3 regions of the Paracoccus sp. P2 genome follow, and region 1 is predicted to be linked to each of the others. Evidence: riboswitches for the same ligand, from Rfam matches in the RefSeq annotation. Region 1 holds a riboswitch; each other region holds the start of a gene.

The links. Region 1 has a riboswitch for cobalamin ahead of ACDP63_RS01240 (ABC transporter substrate-binding protein). Riboswitches for the same ligand answer to the same signal wherever they lie in the genome.
Region 2: linked by a shared signal. The riboswitch ahead of nrdH (glutaredoxin-like protein NrdH) and the one ahead of ACDP63_RS01240 (ABC transporter substrate-binding protein) in region 1 are both predicted to bind cobalamin.
Region 3: linked by a shared signal. The riboswitch ahead of ACDP63_RS04730 (DUF1636 family protein) and the one ahead of ACDP63_RS01240 (ABC transporter substrate-binding protein) in region 1 are both predicted to bind cobalamin.

The regions. Positions count from the first base shown of each region.
Region 1 covers NZ_JBGOSN010000002.1:4,568-11,147, forward strand. The annotation lists gene ACDP63_RS01195 (FtsX-like permease family protein) at 1-326, shown strand, start outside; gene ACDP63_RS01200 (hypothetical protein) at 420-632, opposite strand; gene ACDP63_RS01205 (hypothetical protein) at 637-864, shown strand; gene xrtE (exosortase E/protease, VPEID-CTERM system) at 861-2,549, shown strand; gene ACDP63_RS01215 (hypothetical protein) at 2,663-2,881, opposite strand; gene ACDP63_RS01220 (hypothetical protein) at 2,893-3,315, opposite strand; gene ACDP63_RS01225 (hypothetical protein) at 3,494-3,724, opposite strand; partial or broken gene ACDP63_RS01230 (hypothetical protein) at 3,747-3,878, opposite strand; gene ACDP63_RS01235 (short-chain fatty acyl-CoA regulator family protein) at 4,272-4,466, shown strand; cobalamin riboswitch at 4,461-4,664, shown strand; gene ACDP63_RS01240 (ABC transporter substrate-binding protein) at 4,758-5,768, shown strand; gene ACDP63_RS01245 (FecCD family ABC transporter permease) at 5,765-6,580, shown strand, end outside.
Region 2 covers NZ_JBGOSN010000001.1:188,521-195,100, reverse strand. The annotation lists gene ACDP63_RS00910 (TonB-dependent receptor) at 71-2,326, opposite strand; cobalamin riboswitch at 2,700-2,891, shown strand; gene nrdH (glutaredoxin-like protein NrdH) at 2,983-3,204, shown strand; gene nrdI (class Ib ribonucleoside-diphosphate reductase assembly flavoprotein NrdI) at 3,213-3,629, shown strand; gene nrdE (class 1b ribonucleoside-diphosphate reductase subunit alpha) at 3,611-5,737, shown strand; gene nrdF (class 1b ribonucleoside-diphosphate reductase subunit beta) at 5,800-6,580, shown strand, end outside.
Region 3 covers NZ_JBGOSN010000005.1:16,080-22,659, forward strand. The annotation lists gene cobN (cobaltochelatase subunit CobN) at 1-1,881, opposite strand, end outside; gene cobW (cobalamin biosynthesis protein CobW) at 1,885-2,919, opposite strand; gene ACDP63_RS04730 (DUF1636 family protein) at 2,923-3,276, opposite strand; cobalamin riboswitch at 3,352-3,553, opposite strand; gene cobO (cob(I)yrinic acid a,c-diamide adenosyltransferase) at 3,591-4,202, shown strand; gene ACDP63_RS04740 (hypothetical protein) at 4,264-5,763, shown strand; gene bluB (5,6-dimethylbenzimidazole synthase) at 5,797-6,420, opposite strand; gene ACDP63_RS04750 (hypothetical protein) at 6,420-6,580, opposite strand, start outside.

The DNA of each region.
Region 1 (6,580 bases):
CGGTGATCCATGTCGGCCAGCGCCGGCGGCAGATCGGCGCATTGCGGGCCTTTGGCGCGCCGCGGTCGGCAGTGTTCGGGATCGTCTGGCTTGAATTGTCCATGCTGGTCGGGCTTGGCATCCTGCTGGGCTACGGCGGCGGCTACCTGGCCGCCAGCCTGCTGTCGCGCGCCTTCGCCATGCAGCGCGGCTTCAGCCTGCCGGTCGGCTTCACGCCCGAGGATGGCGCGACGCTGGCGATCCTGGTCGCGGCCGCGGCGCTTCTGGCGGCGCTGCCGGCCTGGCTGGCCTATCGCCAGCCGCCGGCCGCCGCCTTGCGCGGCTGACCGCCGACCGGGTTCCGCCGACAGGGCGACCCCTCGACGCCACTTCATATTTGCGATTTAGACCACTGAAAATCATCTATATATTTTCAAGCATCAAAGAGATTGGCGCCGTGGACCGCCAACCGACCGCGACATCCCGACGGCATGGTCGCCAGCAGCGAAATTGCCGCGCTCACCCGAAATCACGCGGGCAAGCAAGGGGAAAACCTGGCGATTCCGACAGGTTGCCGGTTTTCCCTGCATGATGAATTCTTGGTCATCGACGCTCTTGCTTGTTTGTCGCGTTTCCTCGGTATCTGGGTTCATTTCAATGTTCTATGCTGCGCTTTTGGTCCTGCTGACCCTGTCCGCCGCCGGCACCCACCTGGCGCTGACCGGCCCTTCGGAAAGCCATGCCGGCACCGCCCATCCGGCAAGCGCCACCGCACCCCACAGCGTCCCCGAGATCGACCTGTTCGCGGGTGCATCGGTCCTGATGATCGCGGTGATCGTCGGGCTTCTGCTTTGGGAATGGCGCCGGCGTTCGGCCAACCCGTGACCGACAGCGCCGACCCCTCGGACCCGGCCGCGGTTGGCGGCGCCGGCCCGGATCATGGGCAGGCGGAGGCGCCGGCGCCGCAAGCGCCCCTTCTTGCAAGCGGCTGGCGCAGGCTTGGCCTTTTCGCCGCCCTGCTGCTGGGCGAGCTGCTGATCGTCGCCTTCTGCTACCAGTTCCTGGTCGAGATCGAATGCACGGATTTCCAGACGCCGCGGGCCTGCCTTGCGCTGCGCGAGGGGCTGGGACGGCTGCTTGCCCTAGCCCTGCTTGCCGGGCTGGCGATGACCGCGCGGCGCCAGCTGTTCGGCTTCCTGGGCGCGGGCGGCATCGGCGCGGGCGACCTGTCGCCCGGCACCGCAGCGGCCGCGATGCTGGCGGGGCTGGCGATCATGCTGCTGCCGGTGCTTTGGGGCGACATGACCGCCAGCCTGGCGCCGCTTGCCCTGGCCCTTGCCGCGGGCGCCGCCATTTCGGTCGCAGCGGCGCTGGCCGGGACCGCGCCCATCGCCTGCTGGCTTTCGGTGCTGCGCCGGGGCGGCCCCTGGCTGTGGGCGGCCATGGGGATCGCGCTGCTCTCGCCGGAACTGACCGGGCTTTTCAACGGCACCTGGGGCTGGCCGCCCCTGACCGCCGCCACCTTCGAGCTGGTGCTGCGCCTGCTTGCCCTGCTGCCCGGCAGGGTCGTGGCCGCCCCGAATGAGATGGTGATCGGCTTTGACGATTTCCTCATCCGCGTGGGCGACCCATGCTCGGGCATGCAAGGCTTTGCGCTCATCACCCTGGTGATGGCCGGGTTCATCGCGCTCGAGCGGCGGCGCCTGCGCCTGCCTCTGGCACTGGTGCTGCTGCCGGTCGGGCTGCTGGCCAGTTTCGGCCTCAACGTGCTGCGCATCGCGGCCCTGATCTGGATCGGGGCGCGCATATCGCCCGACCTGGCGGTCAATGCCTTTCACAGCTACGCGGGCTGGCTGCTGTTCACCCTGCTGAGCATCGGGATGATCGGCGCGGCGCATCTGGTGCCGGCGCTGTGGCGCGGCGAAAAGCCCGGCCCGGCCTTTGGCGCAAAGACAGCCGCCTTCCGGCACGATCCGGTCAGCGCGATGTTGGTGCCGCTGCTGGTCCTGCTGCTCTCGGGGCTTTTCGTATCGACATTCTTCACCAATCCCGAGGCGGCCTACCCATACCGGGTGCCGGCGATGGGCGCGGGGCTGGTCCTGTTCCTTCCGGTCTGGGCCCGGCTCGACTGGCGCGTCGATCCGCTGCCGCTGCTGGCGGGCGTCGCGGTCGGTATCATGTGGATTGCCGCCGGCGTCGCTGCGGGGGCCGAGCCGGCCCCGCCGCCCTTCGCCGGGCTCGGGCTTGCGGCGGCAAGCTGGATCGTCCTGCGCCTGGTCGGCACCGTGCTGCTGGTGCCCCTGATCGAGGAGGCGGCCTTCCGGGGCTACCTGCTGGGCCACCTGCTGAAACTGCCCGGCCCGGCCGGCCAGGCAGGCGCCGTTCTGGTTTCCTCGGCCGCCTTCGCGCTGCTCCATGACAGCGGCGCGGCGGCCTTCGTCGCCGGGCTGGCCTTTGCCGCGGTCTACAAGCGCCGCGGCAGGTTGACCGACGCGGTATGGGCGCATGCGGCGGCGAACCTCGTGGTCTTCGCCGCCGCGGCGGCCAGCGGCAACTGGGCATTGATCTGAACACGGGCGCGACGACGGAAAAGCGACGCCCCAAGGGATCGGGGCGTCGCGGGCAGGCCGGGGGGTGTTGAGCGAACCCACCGAAGGCGGGCGACCCGCAGCCCGATCCCGGCCTATCCTGCGGCGAACTGGTTCATGGTATTGGCATGCCCGCCCGCCTTCAGCGCGCGTTCGCCCGCCACCATCTCCTTGAACGTGTCGCCCAGGTCCGAGCCGACCTCGTGCTGGTGCCTGACCGCCGAGATGCCGCGGCGGATCTCCTCGCGCTGCACGGTCTGCACATAGGCCAGCATCTTTTCCGCGCCGAAATTGCCGCGGCTGAGTTCGTCCACCGGCTTGGCGGTCAGGTGGAAGGTCGCAGCATGGTCAGGTTGCGGAACACGCCCGCGCGGGCCGATATGTCGGCCTGGAAGCGTTGCAGCCGGGCGTCGGCCTCGCGGTCCTGGCCGGTATCGTCGAAATCGGGCTTCATCAGCGCACTGCCGTCACGATGGTCGGCCTTGCCGATCCGGCCCTCGGCCAGCCATTGTGCCCGCAGCTGCTTGCGCAGGCTCAGCGTCCAGTTGAAGCCGGGCGCGTTGTTATGGGTCAGCTTGGCATCGGGCACCGCCTTGCGGATCTCGGCCACCATGCCGGCGATCTCGTCCACGTTGGGCGTATCGGTCTCGATCCACAACAGGTCGGCGCCGCCCAAGGTCAGCGAGGCGATGCAATCCTCGATCACGCGCCGGCGCCCCGTGCCCTCGCGGATCGGGTTTGCGTCCATGATCGGCTCCACCTTCAGCCATTTGATGTATTGCCGAAAAGGTCTTTCTGCTCATGATGCTTCCTTTCCGCATGATCGGTCCGGGAATCGGCAGGCGCGGCCGGCGGCAAGGCGGGGCATCCGGGGCAAGCGGCCCGCCAAAGGGAGCAAGCGTGCGGATGATGTCCATCGGGGCCCCTCAGTCCAGCGCGTTCAGCACGGCATAGGCCGGCAGGGTGATAAAATCGGGCAAGGTCTCGGCCGTCGCCGCCTCTCGCAGGATGCGCGCGGCCGCGGCGTAATGGCCGCGATGGAGCCCGTTCGGGCCCAGCCGGTCGAGGATGCGGACGATCTCGGCTTGCATCAGATCGCCCTGCCATGCGGCGCTCTCCAGCGCGACCGCGGCGCAGCCATTGCCACAGCTGGGCACGGCTGATCTCGGCGGTGGCGGCATCCTCCATCATGTTTCGGATCGGCACCGCACCGCGGCCCGACAGCCATTGCGCCAGGTATTCGACGCAGACCTGGATGTTCAGCCGCACGCCCGCCTCGGTGATCCGGCCCTGATGCGGGTTCAGCAGCATCGCGGGCTCGATATGGCTGAAGACATGGTCCCAGCAGCCCGATGATCTCGACCCGGCGATCCTCCAGCGCCGGCGGAACGAAGGCGGCCTGCCAGATGCCCTGCCGGATCTCGCGCGTTTGCGGCAGATAGTCGGGCAGATCGCGCCCGGTCGATGCGGTCCGGAACTGGCTCTATGCCCGGCGCAATTACGTCGATAGGCTGGACCGCGCGGCCGAGAAACTGGCCGAGGCGCTGGCGCGGCACCGCAACGAGCCACATATGGCGCTGACCGGCCGGCTGGCCGCGCATGGCATCGCGGTGCGCATCCTGCCCGCCCCGGTCAGGGGCGAGCTGATGCTGTCCGAACTGCTGGGGCAGTCCAGCCGCCGGTTCCAGATCGGCGCGCTACGACGTGGAACTGCTGGGCCACCGCTTCGGTGCCAGTTTCGAGCAGACCGCGCATCGTATGTCCACGCTGCAACGCCCCGAGGCGCGCGGCATCCCGTTCTTCTTCGTGCGGCGGGACCGGGCCGGGGGCAGCCGTGGCGCGGCAGCGGCAAGCCGGCCGGCCATGCTGCCGCTTGCCAGCGCCCGCGCCAGAAGCTAGGGAAGGCGCGTCGGTTTCCGCAAGGAATTGAAAGGGAATCCGCCGGGGCGCCCGCAGGCGTCCCGAACCGGAACTGCCCCCGCAACTGTAGGCGGCGAGCAGGATGCGAGAATGCCACTGTGGCTCCGCGCCATGGGAAGGCCGCATCCCTGCCGTGACCCGCCAGTCAGGAGACCTGCCGACGACGTTTGACCAATCCGAGCGGGTCGGCTCGGGAGGGGTTGCGACCGGCATTCGCCCGGTCTCCATCCGCTCATCCGGCCTGTTCATGATGTAGCGGAAGGAAACATCATGCCAAGGCTCACCACGGCGATGATCGCCACGTTCACCCTGGCGCCGATGGCGGCGTTCGGGGCCACCGAATACCCGCTGACGCTGACCAGCTGCGGCCACGAAGTCACTTTCGACAAGGCGCCCGAAAGCGTCGTCAGCGTCGGGCAAAGCACGACCGAGATCCTCTACATGCTGGGGCTGGCCGACAAGGTGGCGGGCACGGCGCTGTGGATCAACCCCGTCCTGCCCGAATTTGCCGAGGCGGATGCCGGGGTCGAGCGGCTGGCCGACAACGCCCCCAGCTTCGAAAGCGTGCTGGCCAAGAAGCCTGGGCTGGTGGTCACGGCCTATGAATGGATGATCGGCCCGCAGGGCGTGGTCGGCACACGCGAGATGTTCGACGACGCGCAGATCCCCAGCTGGATCATGCCCACCGAATGCGTCGGCAAGGACAATACGCAAAGCATGGACGGCGCGCGCTCGGTCCTGTTCGACACCGCGCTGCTCTACCAGGGCATCGAGGAACTGGCGGCGATCTTCGACGTGCAGGATCGCGGGGCCGCGGTGATCGCCGACCTGAAGGCACGCGAGGCGGCGGCGGTCGAGCGGGCGCAGGCGCTGGACCTGCCCGAAACGGTGTCGGGCCTGTTCTGGTATTCCTCGGCCGAGATCGAGATCGACCCCTATGTCGCGGGTGCCAATGGCGTGCCGGGCTGGATGATGTCCAAGCTGGGGGTCAGGAACGTCGTCGCCTCGGCCGAGGAATGGCCGACCGTGGGCTGGGAAACCATCAGCAAGGCCAATCCCAGCTTCATCGTTGCCGCCGAGATGAACCGGCGCCGCTTTCCGGCCGACGACATCGCCGTCAAGCGGGATTTCCTGACCTCGGACCCGGTGACGAGCGAGATGGGGGCGGTAAAGAACGACCGCATCCTGACCATGCCGGCCAATGCGATGGACCCCTCGGTGCGCGCGATCTATGCGCTGGAATCGCTGGCTGACTCGCTGGCCGGGTTCGACCTGAAATGAGGGCGCGCGCCGCGACCCGCAGCACGGGGCGCAATCGGGGCTGGCTGTGGCTGGCCCCCGCCGTGCTGGTCGCGGCGCTGCTCTTCGGAACGGCGGTGGGCGAGACGCGCATTCCGCTGGCCACCGTCATCGAGGTGCTGGCGGTCAAGGCCGGGCTTGGCTCGGCCGCGCTCGATCCGATCGACGCCAGCGTGATCTGGCATTACCGGCTGTCGCGGGCGGTGGTCGCGGCCTGCGGTGGCGCAAGCCTGGCGCTGTCGGGGCTGATCCTGCAGGCGCTGCTGCGCAACCCGCTGGCCGAGCCCTATCTGCTGGGGATTTCGGCCGGGGCCTCGACCGGGGCGGTCACGGTCGCGGTGGCGGGGATCGGCGCGGGGCTGCTCAGCATGTCGGCGGGCGCCTTTGCCGGGGCGCTGACCGCCTTCGCGCTGGTGGCGGCGCTGGCGCGCGCCGCCGGCGGCGGGACCGGGATGCGCGGCGCCGGGGTCATCATCCTGGCGGGCATCGCCGGCTCGCAGATGTTCAACGCGCTGACCGCGCTGATCATCGCGCAATCGGCCAGCGCCGAGCAGGCGCGCGGCATCATGTTCTGGCTGCTGGGCAACCTGTCCGGCGTGCGCTGGCCCGACAGCTGGGTCGCGGTCCCGATGGCGGCGCTGGCGCTGGGGGTGGCGCTGTGGCATGCGCGCGCGCTCGACGCCTTTGCCTTCGGCGCGGAAAGCGCCGCGTCGCTGGGCATCGACCTGCGGCGCACGCAGGTGCTGCTGATCGGAACGGCCTCGCTGGCGACGGCGATCATGGTCTCGATCGCC
Region 2 (6,580 bases), on a different contig from region 1:
GGGAATGCCCGCAGCGCGAGCGAGAGGGAACGGCCCGAAAGCCGTCCCCGAAGCGGTGGCGACGCGATCCTCAGAACGCGTGCTTCAGCGTCAGCACGAAATTCCGCCCCGGCTCGATATTGGCGAATTGCCCGCTATGCGAGTCGGTATAGATCTGGCGGTCGAAGACGTTGTTGATGTTGAGCTGCAACGCCGTGGCCTCGTTCAGCCGATAGGCCGCCATCAGGTCGGTGCGCCAGCTTGACGGCAGGCCGGCATCGGCATCGCCGTTCTGCGAATAGCTGGCCATGCGCTTGCCGGTATAGGTCACGCCGCCGCCCAGCGTCAGTTCCGGGCTGTAGTCATAGGTCGTCCACAGCGAGAAACTGTTGCGCGGGATCTTCACGACCTGCTTGCCGGTGGCGGGGTTCGGATAGGGATCGCCGCCGCCGCGCGGCGTACTCCAGCCGCCGTCCTTCAGCTTGACGTCCTGATAGACATAGCCGCCCCAGATGCCCCAGCGCTCGGTGAGCTGGCCGGCAAAGCCCAGCTCGATGCCCTTGGCGATGGTATTGCCGATATTTTCGGTCTCGCCCAGGGCGTTGGTGACGCGGGCATTGTCCTTTTCGGTCCTGAACAGCGCCGCGCTCAGCTCAAGCTGATCGTTCAGCACCAGCCATTTCGTGCCGATCTCGTAATTCACGCTGCGCTCGGGATCGAGGCTGTCCAGATCGTCCGAGGCATTGCTGCCGCCGGTGCCCGCGCCTTCGCCCGCCGGGTTCGAGGAGGTGCTGGCCGAGGCATAGATCGAGCCATTGGGCACCGGCTTGTAAACCACGCCCAGCATCCCGTTCAGGAAATCGGAATCGTTGTCGTTGCTCGCGCGTGGATCATCCTCGGTCGCATGGGTGACGCTGTCGACGCTGTAATCGTCCCAGCGTAGCCCCACCGTCACCTCCCATTGCGGGGTGAAGGTGATGGTGTCCAGCGCGTAGACGCCGCGCGACTTGGTGGTGCTGTAGCCGGTCTCGCCGCCGCGCTCGATGCTGCCGCCCCAGAACGCGCCGGGATTCGGATTCTCATAGGGCGAGGTCGGCATCGGGTCGGGATTGTTCACCGCCAGCCGGCGGGTGGCGGCGCGGGAATTGGCGATGTCCACCCCGACCGCGAAGCGATGCTCGACGCCCCAGGCCCGTGCCTCGCCCGAAAGCTGGGCGTTGAACGACACGGTCTCGTTCACCCGGTCCGAAGCCTTGGAACTGCGCGACACCAGCCCGTCGCTGCCCGAGGTCGGCGAGGTCACGACATAGGTGTTGGTGTCGCGCGCCTTGCGCAGGGCCGTGGTCAGCCGCAGGCTGTCCGAGAAGGCATGTTCGAACTTCACATAGCCCGAGGCGGATTCGAGATCGCGGAAATCGCGCGCGTGCAGGCCGTAGAAGGTATCGGGCTCGACATCGGCCGGCAGGAACGGGTCGACGCTGGTGCCCGAACCACGCCGCCATGCCGCCGGCGTGCTCGCATTGGACATCGGCACGCCGTAATCGGGCGTATCCTCGTCCTTGTAGTAATACAGCCCGGCGGTGATCTTGCTGTCGTCGGTCAGGCGATAGCTGATGCTGGGCGCCACGCCGAAGCGCCGGGACTCGACGCCGTCGCGCCCGCCCAGATCGTCGACGTGCTGCCCCATCAGGTTCAGGCGCAGGCCGATCGCGCCGAATTCACGGTTCGAATCCAGCGTGCCGCGGACATAGTTGCCGGTGCCATAGGACAGCGCCACCTCGTCAAAGGCGCCCGACTGCGGGGTCTTGCTGTTCAGGCTGATGGTGCCGCCGGTCGAACCGGCGCCGGAATAGACGCCGCCCGGACCCTTGCTGATCTCGATCGATTCCAGGTTGAAGGCCTCGTATTGCGTGCGCGAGGCGTTGCGCATGCCGTCGACCAGCATGTCCTGGCTGGCCTCGAAGCCGCGGATATAGGGGCGCACGCCCTGCGGCACGCCGCCCTCGCCCGCGCCCAGGGTGACGCCCGGCGTGGTGCGCAGCACGTCCGCGACCGAGGTCTGGCCGCGCTCCTCGATCTGGCGCGCGGTGACGACGGTCACGGTCTTGGGCGTGTCGAGCAGCGGCGCGGTGGCCTTGTCCGAGGCGCTCTCGGTGACCTTGTAGCTGGTCTCGGCCTCGTTGCCCTGCTGGCGGCGGATGACCACCGTGTCCAGGGTAACGGTATCCTGCGCCTGGGCGGGGCCGGCCACGCCGGCCGAGATGGCCAGCACGGGCAGCAAGCCCAGGGTCGGCAGCAATTGCGCGGCTGACCCCGAGGCAGGCGGTTTGGGATGGGTTTTGTTCATGGGTTGATCCCGGCACGAAAGATGAGTCGCAACCGCCTCAAGGCGGAAACGACAGGAAGGTGCTGGCTCATCAATGGCTTGCGCGTTCGCGCAGCGGAAAGCGGGGTGAAACCGCGGTCCGGCTGCGCTTGATCAACGCAAGAGGACAAATTGTCATACCTTGTCAAACGACGCAGCGTCATTTCCCGGCTCCGCAACCTCGCCTGTTGCCATAATCCAACAGTCTGCCGGGTGCTGCGCCCGCGCCATGGCCCGTCATCACCGCCGCCGGCAGCATATCCAGCCCCTGCCCGCGATCCCGGCGGCCCACCAGATGTTCCAAGAACAGTGCCATCGCCCACTAAATCTGGATTGACCCGGCCTGTGACCCGTGGCTAACTGCGGGGGTCATGGTTGCCCTGGGGCCGACTCGGGGATGAAAAGGGAAGCCGGTGAAAAGCCGGCACTGCCCCCGCAGCTGTAAGCGGCGAGCGACGCTGGAATGCCACTGGAGCCCAGGCTCCGGGAAGGCCGGCCGAGCCGAGACCCGCAAGTCAGAAGACCTGCCATGGCGCGAAAGAACGAAACCGTGCGGCGGGCGCGGGGCTGGAACAGGGTCCGGTGGCATGTCCATCGGCCCGGCCCCCTCTTGCCGACAGAACAGAAGGAGCCGGGCCATGCCCATCACCGTTTACTCCAAGCCCGCCTGCGTGCAATGCACCGCCACCACGCGGGCGCTCGACGCGCGCGGCCTGGCTTATCGGCTGGTCGACCTGACCGAGGACGAGGCGGCGATGGAGCTGGTCGCCTCGCTGGGCTATCGTCAGGCCCCGGTGGTCGTCGCCGGCGATGCGCATTGGGCGGGCTTCCGGCCCGACATGATCGGCCGGCTGTCCTGACCGGCGCCATGGGCGGGCTGGTCTATTATTCCTCGGCCTCGGGGAACACCGCGCGCTTCGTCGCGCGGCTGGGGCTGGCGGCCGGGCGCATTCCGGTCTCGCCGCGCGACGCGCTGCCGCAGCCCGCGGCGCCCTATGTGCTGATCTGCCCGACCTATGCCGATGGCGAGGGACGCGGCGCGGTGCCGAAACAGGTGATCCGTTTTCTGAACGATCCCGCCCGCCGCGGCCTGCTGCGCGGCGTGATCGGCAGCGGCAACCGCAATTTCGGCACCGCCTTCGCCCTGTCGGCCAGGGTGATCGCCGCAAAATGCAACGTGCCCGTGCTTTACCGCTTCGAGCTGGCGGGCGACGACAATGATCTTTCCCGCGTCCGGGCGGGGCTTGAGAAATTCTGGGGGACGGAATGCTTGACGATGGCGTAAAGGCCGAGCTGGACTATCACGCGCTGAACGCGATGCTGAACCTTTACGACGGCGAGGGCCGCATCCGCTTCGACGCGGATCGCAAGGCCGCGCGGCAGTATTTCCTGCAGCATGTCAACCAGAACACCGTCTTCTTCCACTCGCTGGACGAGAAGCTGGGCTATCTGGTGGACGAGGGCTATTACGAGGCCGAAGTCTTGGAGCAGTATCCGCGCGAGTTCCTGCACCGGATCTGGGACGCGGCCTATGCGCGGAAGTTCCGCTTTCCGACCTTCCTGGGCGCCTTCAAGTATTATACCAGCTACACGCTGAAGACCCGCGACGGGCGGCGCTATCTGGAACGCTACGAGGACCGGGTGGTCATGGTCGCGCTGGCCTTGGCGCGCGGCGACCAGGATCTCGCCATGCGCTTCATGGAGGAAATCCTGTCGGGCCGCTTCCAGCCGGCGACGCCGACCTTCCTGAACGCCGGCAAGAAGTCGCGGGGCGAGCTGATCTCGTGCTTCCTCTTGCGGCTGGAGGACAACATGGAGAGCATCGGCCGCGGCATCAATTCGGCGCTGCAGCTTTCCAAGCGCGGCGGCGGCGTCGCCCTGATGCTGACCAACCTGCGCGAGGCCGGCGCGCCGATCAAGGGGATCGAGAACCAGTCCTCGGGCGTCATCCCGGTAATGAAACTGCTGGAGGACAGCTTTTCCTATGCCAACCAGCTGGGCGCGCGGCAGGGCGCGGGGGCGGTCTACCTGAACGCGCATCACCCCGACATCCTGCGCTTCCTCGACACCAAGCGCGAGAATGCCGACGAGAAGATCCGCATCAAGACGCTGTCGCTCGGCGTGGTCATCCCCGACGTGACCTTCGAGCTCGCCAAGCGCAACGAGGACATGTATCTGTTCTCGCCCCATGACGTGGAGCGGGTCTACGGCCTGCCCTTCTCGGAGATTTCCGTGACCGAGAAATATGCCGAGATGGTCGACGACAAGCGCATCAGGAAGAAGAAGATCAATGCCCGCGCCTTCTTCCAGACCCTGGCCGAGATCCAGTTCGAGAGCGGCTATCCCTATATCATGTTCGAGGACACGGTGAACCGCGCCAACCCGGTCGCCGGCCGCATCAGCATGTCGAACCTGTGCAGCGAGATCCTGCAGGTGAACGAGGCGAGCACGTTCAACGAAGATCTGAGCTATTCCCATTTAGGCACTGATATTTCATGCAATCTCGGCTCGCTGAACATCGCCGCGACCATGGACGGGCCGGATTTCGGCGCGACCGTCGAGATGGCGATCCGGGCGCTGACCGCGGTGTCGGAAATGTCGGCGATCGAGGCCGTGCCCTCGATCCGGCGCGGCAATGACGAGGCGCATGCCGTGGGCCTGGGCCAGATGAACCTGCACGGCTTCCTGGCGCGCGAGCGCATCCATTACGGCAGCCCCGAGGGGATCGAGTTCACCAGCGTCTATTTCGCCGCCGTCGCCTATCACGCCATCCGCGCCTCGAACGGGCTTGCGCAGGAAAAGGGCCGGACCTTCAAGGATTTCGAGACGTCGAAATATGCCGACGGCTCGTTCTTCGACAAATACGTCACGCGCGACTGGCTGCCCTCGCTGCCCGAGGTTGCGCGGGTCTTCGCGGGCATCAGCCTGCCCACCCGCGAGGATTGGGCCATGCTGCGGGAATCGGTGATGCGGCACGGGCTTTACAACCGTAACCTGCAGGCGGTGCCGCCGACGGGCTCGATCAGCTACATCAACAACTCGACCAGCTCGATCCACCCCATCGTCGCCAGGATCGAGATCCGCAAGGAAGGCAAGATCGGCCGGGTCTATTACCCCGCGCCCTTCATGGACAACGACAACCTGGACTATTACCGCGACGCCTACGAGATCGGCCCCGAGGCGATCATCGACACCTATGCGGCGGCGACCGAGCATGTCGACCAGGGCCTGTCGCTGACGCTGTTCTTCCCGGCCGAGGCCACCACGCGCGACATCAACCGCGCCCAGATCCATGCCTGGAAGAAAGGCATCAAGACGATCTATTACATCCGGCTGCGCCAGACCGCGCTGGAAGGCACCGAGGTGCAGGGCTGCGTCTCCTGCACGCTTTGAGGCGGGGGCTGTCTGCCCCCGCACCCCCGAGGATATTTGGACAAGAAAGAAAGGCTCTTCGGATGAAGGACCATGCGCAGCGGACGCCCCTGCGGGCGATCAACTGGAACCGGCTGGAGGACGAGAAGGATCTGGAGGTCTGGAACCGGCTGACGGTGAACTTCTGGCTGCCCGAGAAGGTGCCGCTGTCCAATGACGTGCAGAGCTGGGCCACGCTGCGCCCCGAGGAGCGCGAATTGACCATCCGCGTCTTTACCGGGCTGACGCTTCTGGACACGATCCAGAACACCCTGGGCGCACCGGCGATGATGCCCGATGCGCTGACCCCGCATGAGGAGGCGGTGCTGTCCAACATCGCCTTCATGGAGGCGGTGCATGCGCGGTCCTATTCCTCGATCTTCTCGACGCTGTGCCTGACGCCCGAGGTGGACGCGGCCTTTCGCTGGGCCGAGGAAAACCCGCATCTGCAGCAGAAGGCGCGGCTGGTGCTGGAGGAATACCAGGCCGGCTCGGACCCTCTGAAGCGCAAGATCGCCAGCGTGTTCCTGGAAAGCTTCCTGTTCTATTCCGGCTTCTACCTGCCGATGTACTGGTCGAGCCGCGCCAAGCTGACCAATACCGCCGACCTGATCCGCCTCATCATCCGCGACGAGGCTGTGCATGGCTATTACATCGGCTACAAGTACCAGCGCGGGCTGGAGCGGCTGGGCGAGGCCGAGCGCGCGGCGCTGAAGGATTTCGCCTTTTCGCAGATCTTCGATCTCTACGATATCGAGACGAAATACACCGCCGAGCTTTATGACGGCATCGGGCTGACCGAGGACGTCAAGGCCTTCCTGCATT
Region 3 (6,580 bases), on a different contig from region 1:
GATCAGCGGGATCGCCTCGGCGGCCGCGGCATCGGGAGGCAGGCCCAGGTCGGATTCCACCCCTGCCGCGCGGGCCTCGTCGCGGATGGCCGCGATCAGCCGGTCGCGGCGGCGCGGGTCCAGCCCGTCGGCGGTGGAATATTCGTCCAGCAGCCGCTCCAGATGCGCCAGGTTCTCGGGGATGGCGGAGTCGACCAGCGGCGGCGGCATATGGCCCAGCGTCACCGCGGACAGCCGGCGCTTGGCCTGCGCGGCCTCGCCCGGATCGTTGACGATGAAGGGATAGACCACGGGCAGGTCGGCCAGCAGCGCCTCGGGCCAGCATTCATCGGACAGCGCCACGGATTTCCCCGGCAGCCATTCCAGCGTGCCATGCGCGCCCATGTGGATCAGCACCTCCGCCTGCGTCCGCAACCAGAGGTAGAAGGCAACGTAGTCGTGGCGCGGGGTGCGCGTCAGGTCGTGGTAATCGTCGGCGCGGGTCTTCACCTCGCCGCGCTCGGGCTGCAGGGCGATCAGGTCTGCGCCGTGGCGGAGGGCGGCGAAACGGAAGCCCTGGGCCGGCGGCTCGCCCCATGCCGCCTGCAGGTCGTCCTGCAGGCGTCGGGGCAGGCGGGCCAGCGCCTGCCGGTAGTCCGAAAGCGGCCAATGGATGCGCTCGGCCATCAGCCGGTGGCCGAGGTCGTCATGCGGGATGCCAAGGATCGTGCCGCATGATGCCAGCGCGTCTAACCCCACGGCATGGGCAAGCTGATGCGCCTTGCCGGGATAGGTGGAGAGCACCACCGCCCGGCGTGTCGCCTGCCGCAGCCGGTGCCAGGCCGTGACCCGCGCCACCGCAGCCTCGATGCGGTCCGTGTCCGGGGCGTGGATCACGCGGGCGAATTGCAGGTCGGGGTCGCGCTCTTGCGGTTGCTTGAAGCTGATCGCGCCCAGGAAGATGCGGCCATCGACCTCGGGCAGCACGACATGCATGGCCAGATCGGCGGCGGACAGGCCGCGCTCCTCGGCTGCCCAGAGCGCGCGGGGGGCGGTGGACAGCGCCACCTGGAAGACCGGGCAATCCGCACCGTCGAAGGGCGTGGCGCCGGCATCGTCGCGGGCGGAAAAGGCGGTCAGGTTCACCACCGCGATAAGGCCGGGCAGGTGCGGCGCCAGCCACTCGGCAAAGCCCGGCGCCTTGAGCGAGGGCGCAAAGACCCCGGTCGCCGCCAGCCCCGCCGCGCGCAGGGCGCGGATCATCGCATCCACCGGCGCAAGGTCGGCGGCGGTCAGGTAGCTGCGATAGAAGCTGACCAGCAGGCCGGGCTCGGGGCGGTCGATCACGCCGCGGTCGGGGTCGTAGAAGCCGAAATCCGGGATCGCGGCCTCGCCACGGACCGGGGCGGCGGGCAGTCCTGCCGCCTGCGCCAGTTCCGCCAGTGCCATCTGCGCCGCGACCGCGCCGCCCTGGTCGCAGAGCGCCGAAAGCCGGCGCAGCAGCGGCACCGGCAGGGTCGAGAAACGGTCCAGCGTGGGATCAGGGCGCCCGTCCGCCGGCAGGAAGGCCAGCGCGATGCCGCAGCGATGGGCGAGGTCTTGAAGGCTGGCCACGCCATAGGGCCAATAGGGCTCGCCGCCGATCAGCCGGACCAGCACGGCGCGGGCGCCCGAAAGCGTCGCCTCGACATATTGATCGACCGAGACCGGGTGCCGCAGCGCCGCGAGGTTGCACAGCCGCAGCGTGGGCAGGCCGCCGGCCGCCCGGTGCCAGCCCGCCGCGAAAGCGCCGAGGTCGCTGTCGGAATAGGACAGCACCACCAGGTCGGCGGGGCTTTGGCCGGGGTCGGTCGGGACCTCGGTTTCCTCAAGCCCACGGCTTTCGCGGAAGACGACGTGCATGGCTTACGCGGCCAGGACCGCCCGGATCGCGGCCTCGTCGATATCGTCATGCTCGGCGATGACGACAAGGCGCGAGGCGCGGGGCCCGTCGCCCCAGGGCCGGTCGTATTGGTGCCGCACCCGTTCGCCCACGGCCTGGACCAGCAGGCGCATGGGCTTGCCGGCGACGGCGACATGGCCCTTGACGCGCAGGATGTTCTGCTCGCGCGCCAGCCGCTCGATGCGGGTGGCAAGCTCGCCGGGGTCGGCGATCTCGGCCAGCTCGATCACCACCGAGTCGAAATCGTCATGTTCGTGGTCGTCGGCGCCGTCGTGATGGCTGGGGCGGGCGGCAAGGTCGTCCTCGGCCGCCGCGCCCAGCCCAAGGATCACCCGCGGGTCGATCACCCCATCGGTCAACGGCAGGATCGGCAGCTTGCGCGGCGCCTCGGCCTCGATCACCGCGCGGGCGGCGGCCAGCCCGTCCTCGCCGGCCAGGTCGGCCTTGGACAGCAGCACGATGTCGGCGCAGGCGATCTGGTCCTCGAACACCTCGGACAGGGGCGTTTCGTGGTCGAGGCTGTCGTCGGCGGCGCGCTGCGCCTCGACGGCGGCCTCGTCCGGGGCGAAGCGGCCGGCAGCGACGGCTTCGGCATCGGCCAGCGCGATCACCCCGTCCACGGTGATGCGCGAGCGGATGGCGGGCCAGTCGAAGGCTTTCAGCAAGGGCTTGGGCAGGGCAAGGCCCGAGGTCTCGATCAGGATGTGGTCGGGTTTCACCGGCATCGCCATCAGCCGCTCCAGCGTCGGGATGAAATCGTCGGCCACCGTGCAGCAGATGCAGCCGTTCGACAGCTCCATGATGTTCTCGGCCGGGCAGTTCTCGTCGGCGCAGGATTTCAGGATCTCGCCGTCGACGCCCATGGTGCCGAATTCGTTGACCAGCACCGCCAGCCGCTTGCCCTGCGGGTTCAGCATCAGGTGGCGGATCAGCGTGGTCTTGCCGGCGCCGAGAAAGCCGGTGATGACGGTCACGGGGGTCTTGGTCAGGTCGCTCATTTCTTATCCGATCGGGGGAATGCGCGCGAGGCTGCGCTTGCGGAAAATCGTGACGCGCTCGCGCCAGGGCACGATGCCGTCGGGGGCCTGGGCATAGGCGGCGGCGCCTAGCAGGATCTCGGGGGCGTCCTCGGCCGACATGCGGCCATAGACATAGGTCCAGCGGCCCGGCGCCGACAGCGCGATGGCGGCGCCGCTGGCGCAGGCGGACAGGCATTCGACCGGGACGATGCGCACGCCATCCGGTGCGCCTTCGGCTGCCAGCGCGTCATGCAGCCGCGCGCCGGGCACCGGCTCGCCCTCAAGCACCGGCTGGCCGGCGCGGCAGGTGATGCAGACATGCAGCGTGACTGTCATGCGCCCTTCATCCCTCAAGGCGGCACGAGGCAGGGGACCAGCGCCCAAGCCCCAGCGGGAACACCCCGTCCGCCGGTCAATCCTTCGCGCGCTGGCAGGTCTCCCGGCTTGCGGATTCGGGCTTTGGCCCACGGCCGCCCCGCCTTCCCGGCTTTCGCCAGTGGCCATGGGGCGACCTTTCCGGTCACGGTCGCGGGGGCGGCTGCTTCCAGGCGGTTGCCTGTCGCATTCCCTCTTCGCCTGTCGTAGGACAGGAACCAGCGCCCCCTGTCTGTGCGCGCCCGGTCCCGACTTGTCAAGCGAAGGAGTGCCCGATGCAGACCGACGACAACGCCCGCCATGCCGAGAAGATGGCGAAGATCAAGGCTGCCCGCGACCGGATGATGGCCGAGAAGCAGGGCGAGAAGGGCCTGGTCATCGTCCATACCGGCAAGGGCAAGGGCAAGTCCTCGTCCGGCTTTGGCATGATCCTGCGCTGCATCGCCCATGGCATGCCCTGCGCGGTGGTGCAGTTCATCAAGGGCGCCTGGGACACGGGCGAGCGGCGGCTGCTGACCGCGCATTTCGCCGGTCTGTGCCAGTTTCACGCCATGGGCGAGGGCTTCACCTGGGAGACGCAGGACAAGGCGCGCGACATCGCCGCCGCCCGCGCCGGTTGGGAAAAGGCCAAGGAACTGATCCGCGATCCGCAGATCCGCATGGTCCTGCTGGACGAGATCAACATCGCCCTGCGCTATGACTACCTGGACCTGGACGAGGTGCTGGACTTCCTGCGCAGCGAAAAGCCGCCGATGACCCATGTCGTGCTGACCGGGCGCAATGCCAAGCCGGAACTTGTCGCGCTGGCCGATCTTGTGACCGAGATGGAGCAGGTCAAGCACCCCTTCCGCGACGGCATCAAGGCCCAGCCTGGGGTGGAGTTCTAGCCCGTTTCCTGTCATCTGCCGCTGGTGCAGAACGAGTGATTTTTCGAAAGGATGTTCGAACATGTTTGCGAGACAAGGCCTTGTGGCACTGCTGGCGATCTGCCCCGTCTCGGCGGCCTGGGCGGTGCCCGCCACCGATGAGGGGGCCCAAAGGCTGCGCGGCGTTTTCCAGACCTATTTCGGCGGCACCGAGGGCGTGGTCGCCGTCACCCCGCAGGGCGAAAGCTATGAGCTGCGCATCGATCCGGCGCCGCTTCTGGCGCAGGTTCCGGCCGATCAGGCCCAGGTCAGCGTCTCGGCCCTGACCTATCGGCTGACCGACAATGGCGACGGCAGCTGGGGCGTCAGCGAGGACCAGGTGCTGAGCTGGTCGGTGGTGGTGCCGAAGATGTTCGAGCAGAAGGGCTCGACCAGGGTCGAATCGACCGGCATCTGGGACGAATCGCTGATGAGCTTTCGCGAACAGAAGGCGGTGATGACGGATTACGTCATCGAATCGGTGCAATATGCGCCGCCGCTGCCTGCTGCCGAAACCGCGCCCGACCAGCCCTCGGCCGAGCCGCAGGTGGTTTCGCGCGATCACCAGCGCACGGCGCGAATGGAATGGTCGGTGAACGGCGCGCCCGGCAAGGCCGGCGGCGTCGATCAGGCCATGAGCTTCACCGCCGAGGGGCTGGAGCAGTCGCAGGAGATCCTGATGGGTCCGGGCGGCCAGCCGATGACCTTCCAGATCACCGCGCCGGGCTACGAGGGCAGCGGCCAGATCACCGGCATGCGCAGCGAAGGCGTGCTGTCCCTGCTTTCCTGGTTCGTCGCCCATCCGTCCGAGGAACTGATCAAGGGCGCGCAGGACGGGCTGCGCGACAAGCTGGCCGCGGCCATGCCGCTATGGGAAGACCTGTCGATGGATGCGGTGCTGCACGACCTGAAGATCGGCTCTCCGCTGGGCGAGTTCGGCCTTGCCTCGACCAAGGTGGCGATCGGCCTGTCCGGTGCCACCGCCGACGGCCGGCTGCACGAACGGGTGGCGCTGTCGGGCCTGACCGTGCCCGAAGGCGTGCTGCCGCCCTGGGCCGTGCCGATCCTGCCGCAAGAGATGACGCTGGACTTCACCGCTTCGGGCTTCGATCTGGCGGCACCGGCGAAGATGCTGATCGAGGGGTTCGACCTGGCCGCCGACGAGCCTTTTGCCCGGCTGGTACCCGAACAGTTGCAGGCGGCGCTGCTGCCCAGGGGCACGGCCGACCTGACGCTTGCGCCCTCGCAGATCAAGGGCGACGGCTACCGGATCGACTATCGCGCCGATATCGCGGCGGGTCCGGGGGCTGCGCCCACCGGCGCGGTGCTGATCTCGGCCATGGGGCTCGACAAGGTCGAGGCGGCGCTGGCCGCCGCCCCGCAGGAAGAGGCCGGCCAGCCGCTGATGATGCTGCGCATGGCCCGCGCCATGGCCAAGCCCGGCGCGAGCGGCGAGCATCTCTGGGACATCCAGATGCCCGAGGGCGGCGGGCCCTTTACCGTCAACGGCCAGCCCATGGGCCCGGCCACCTCGCAGCCCTGAACCAGGCGGCCCCGCCGGATGCGGTGGGGCCTTTCAGCGCCGCTGCCAGCCGGGGGCGGTGTTTTCCTGCCAGCCGGTGCGGTGCAGCAGCGGCGTGTCGTCGGTGAACTCGGGCCAGCCCAGGCAGAGCAGCGCCGAGAACTCCCAGCTTTCGGGCACCGCGAGCAGCGGGCCGATCCGCGCCGGATCGAGGATCGAGACCATGCCAAGCCCCAGGTTGCGCACCCGTGCCGCCAGCCACAGCGCATGGATCGCCATGGCCGTCGATTGCCGCAGGGTCTGCGGCATGGTGGCGCGGCCAAGACCGTGGCCCTCGGAGGGGTCGATCTCGGTAAAGACGGCCAGCCAGACCGGGGCGCGGTCCAGCCCGGCCAGCTTCAGCGCATCGTATGCCTGCCGCTGCCGGCCCTGGTAGCGGGTGGCGGCCTGGGCATTGCAGCGCAGGAAATCGGCGCGGATCGCGGCGCGCAGATCGGGGCTTTCGACGCGGATCACCCGCCAGGGCCGGGCATTGCCGACCGAGGGCGACAGTTCCATCGCCGCGCGCAATTCCTCCAGCAGCGGTTCGGGGACCGGGGCGTCGCGGAAATGCCGCACGTCGCGGCGCCAGCGCAGGATGCGCTGCAAGGCGGCCTTGTCCTCGGCGCCGAACTCCATCACGGCGCCGCGCAGATCGCGCTGTCGGGCAGGCCCGCGGCCCCGGCGCGGATGCCCACCGGCCGGTCGGGCACGGTCAGCTCGACGGCAAGCGGCCAGCCGGAGACGGTCAGCGGGCGGTGGTCGTTCGAGTTCAGCTCGACCCGCAGCCGGTCTCCGG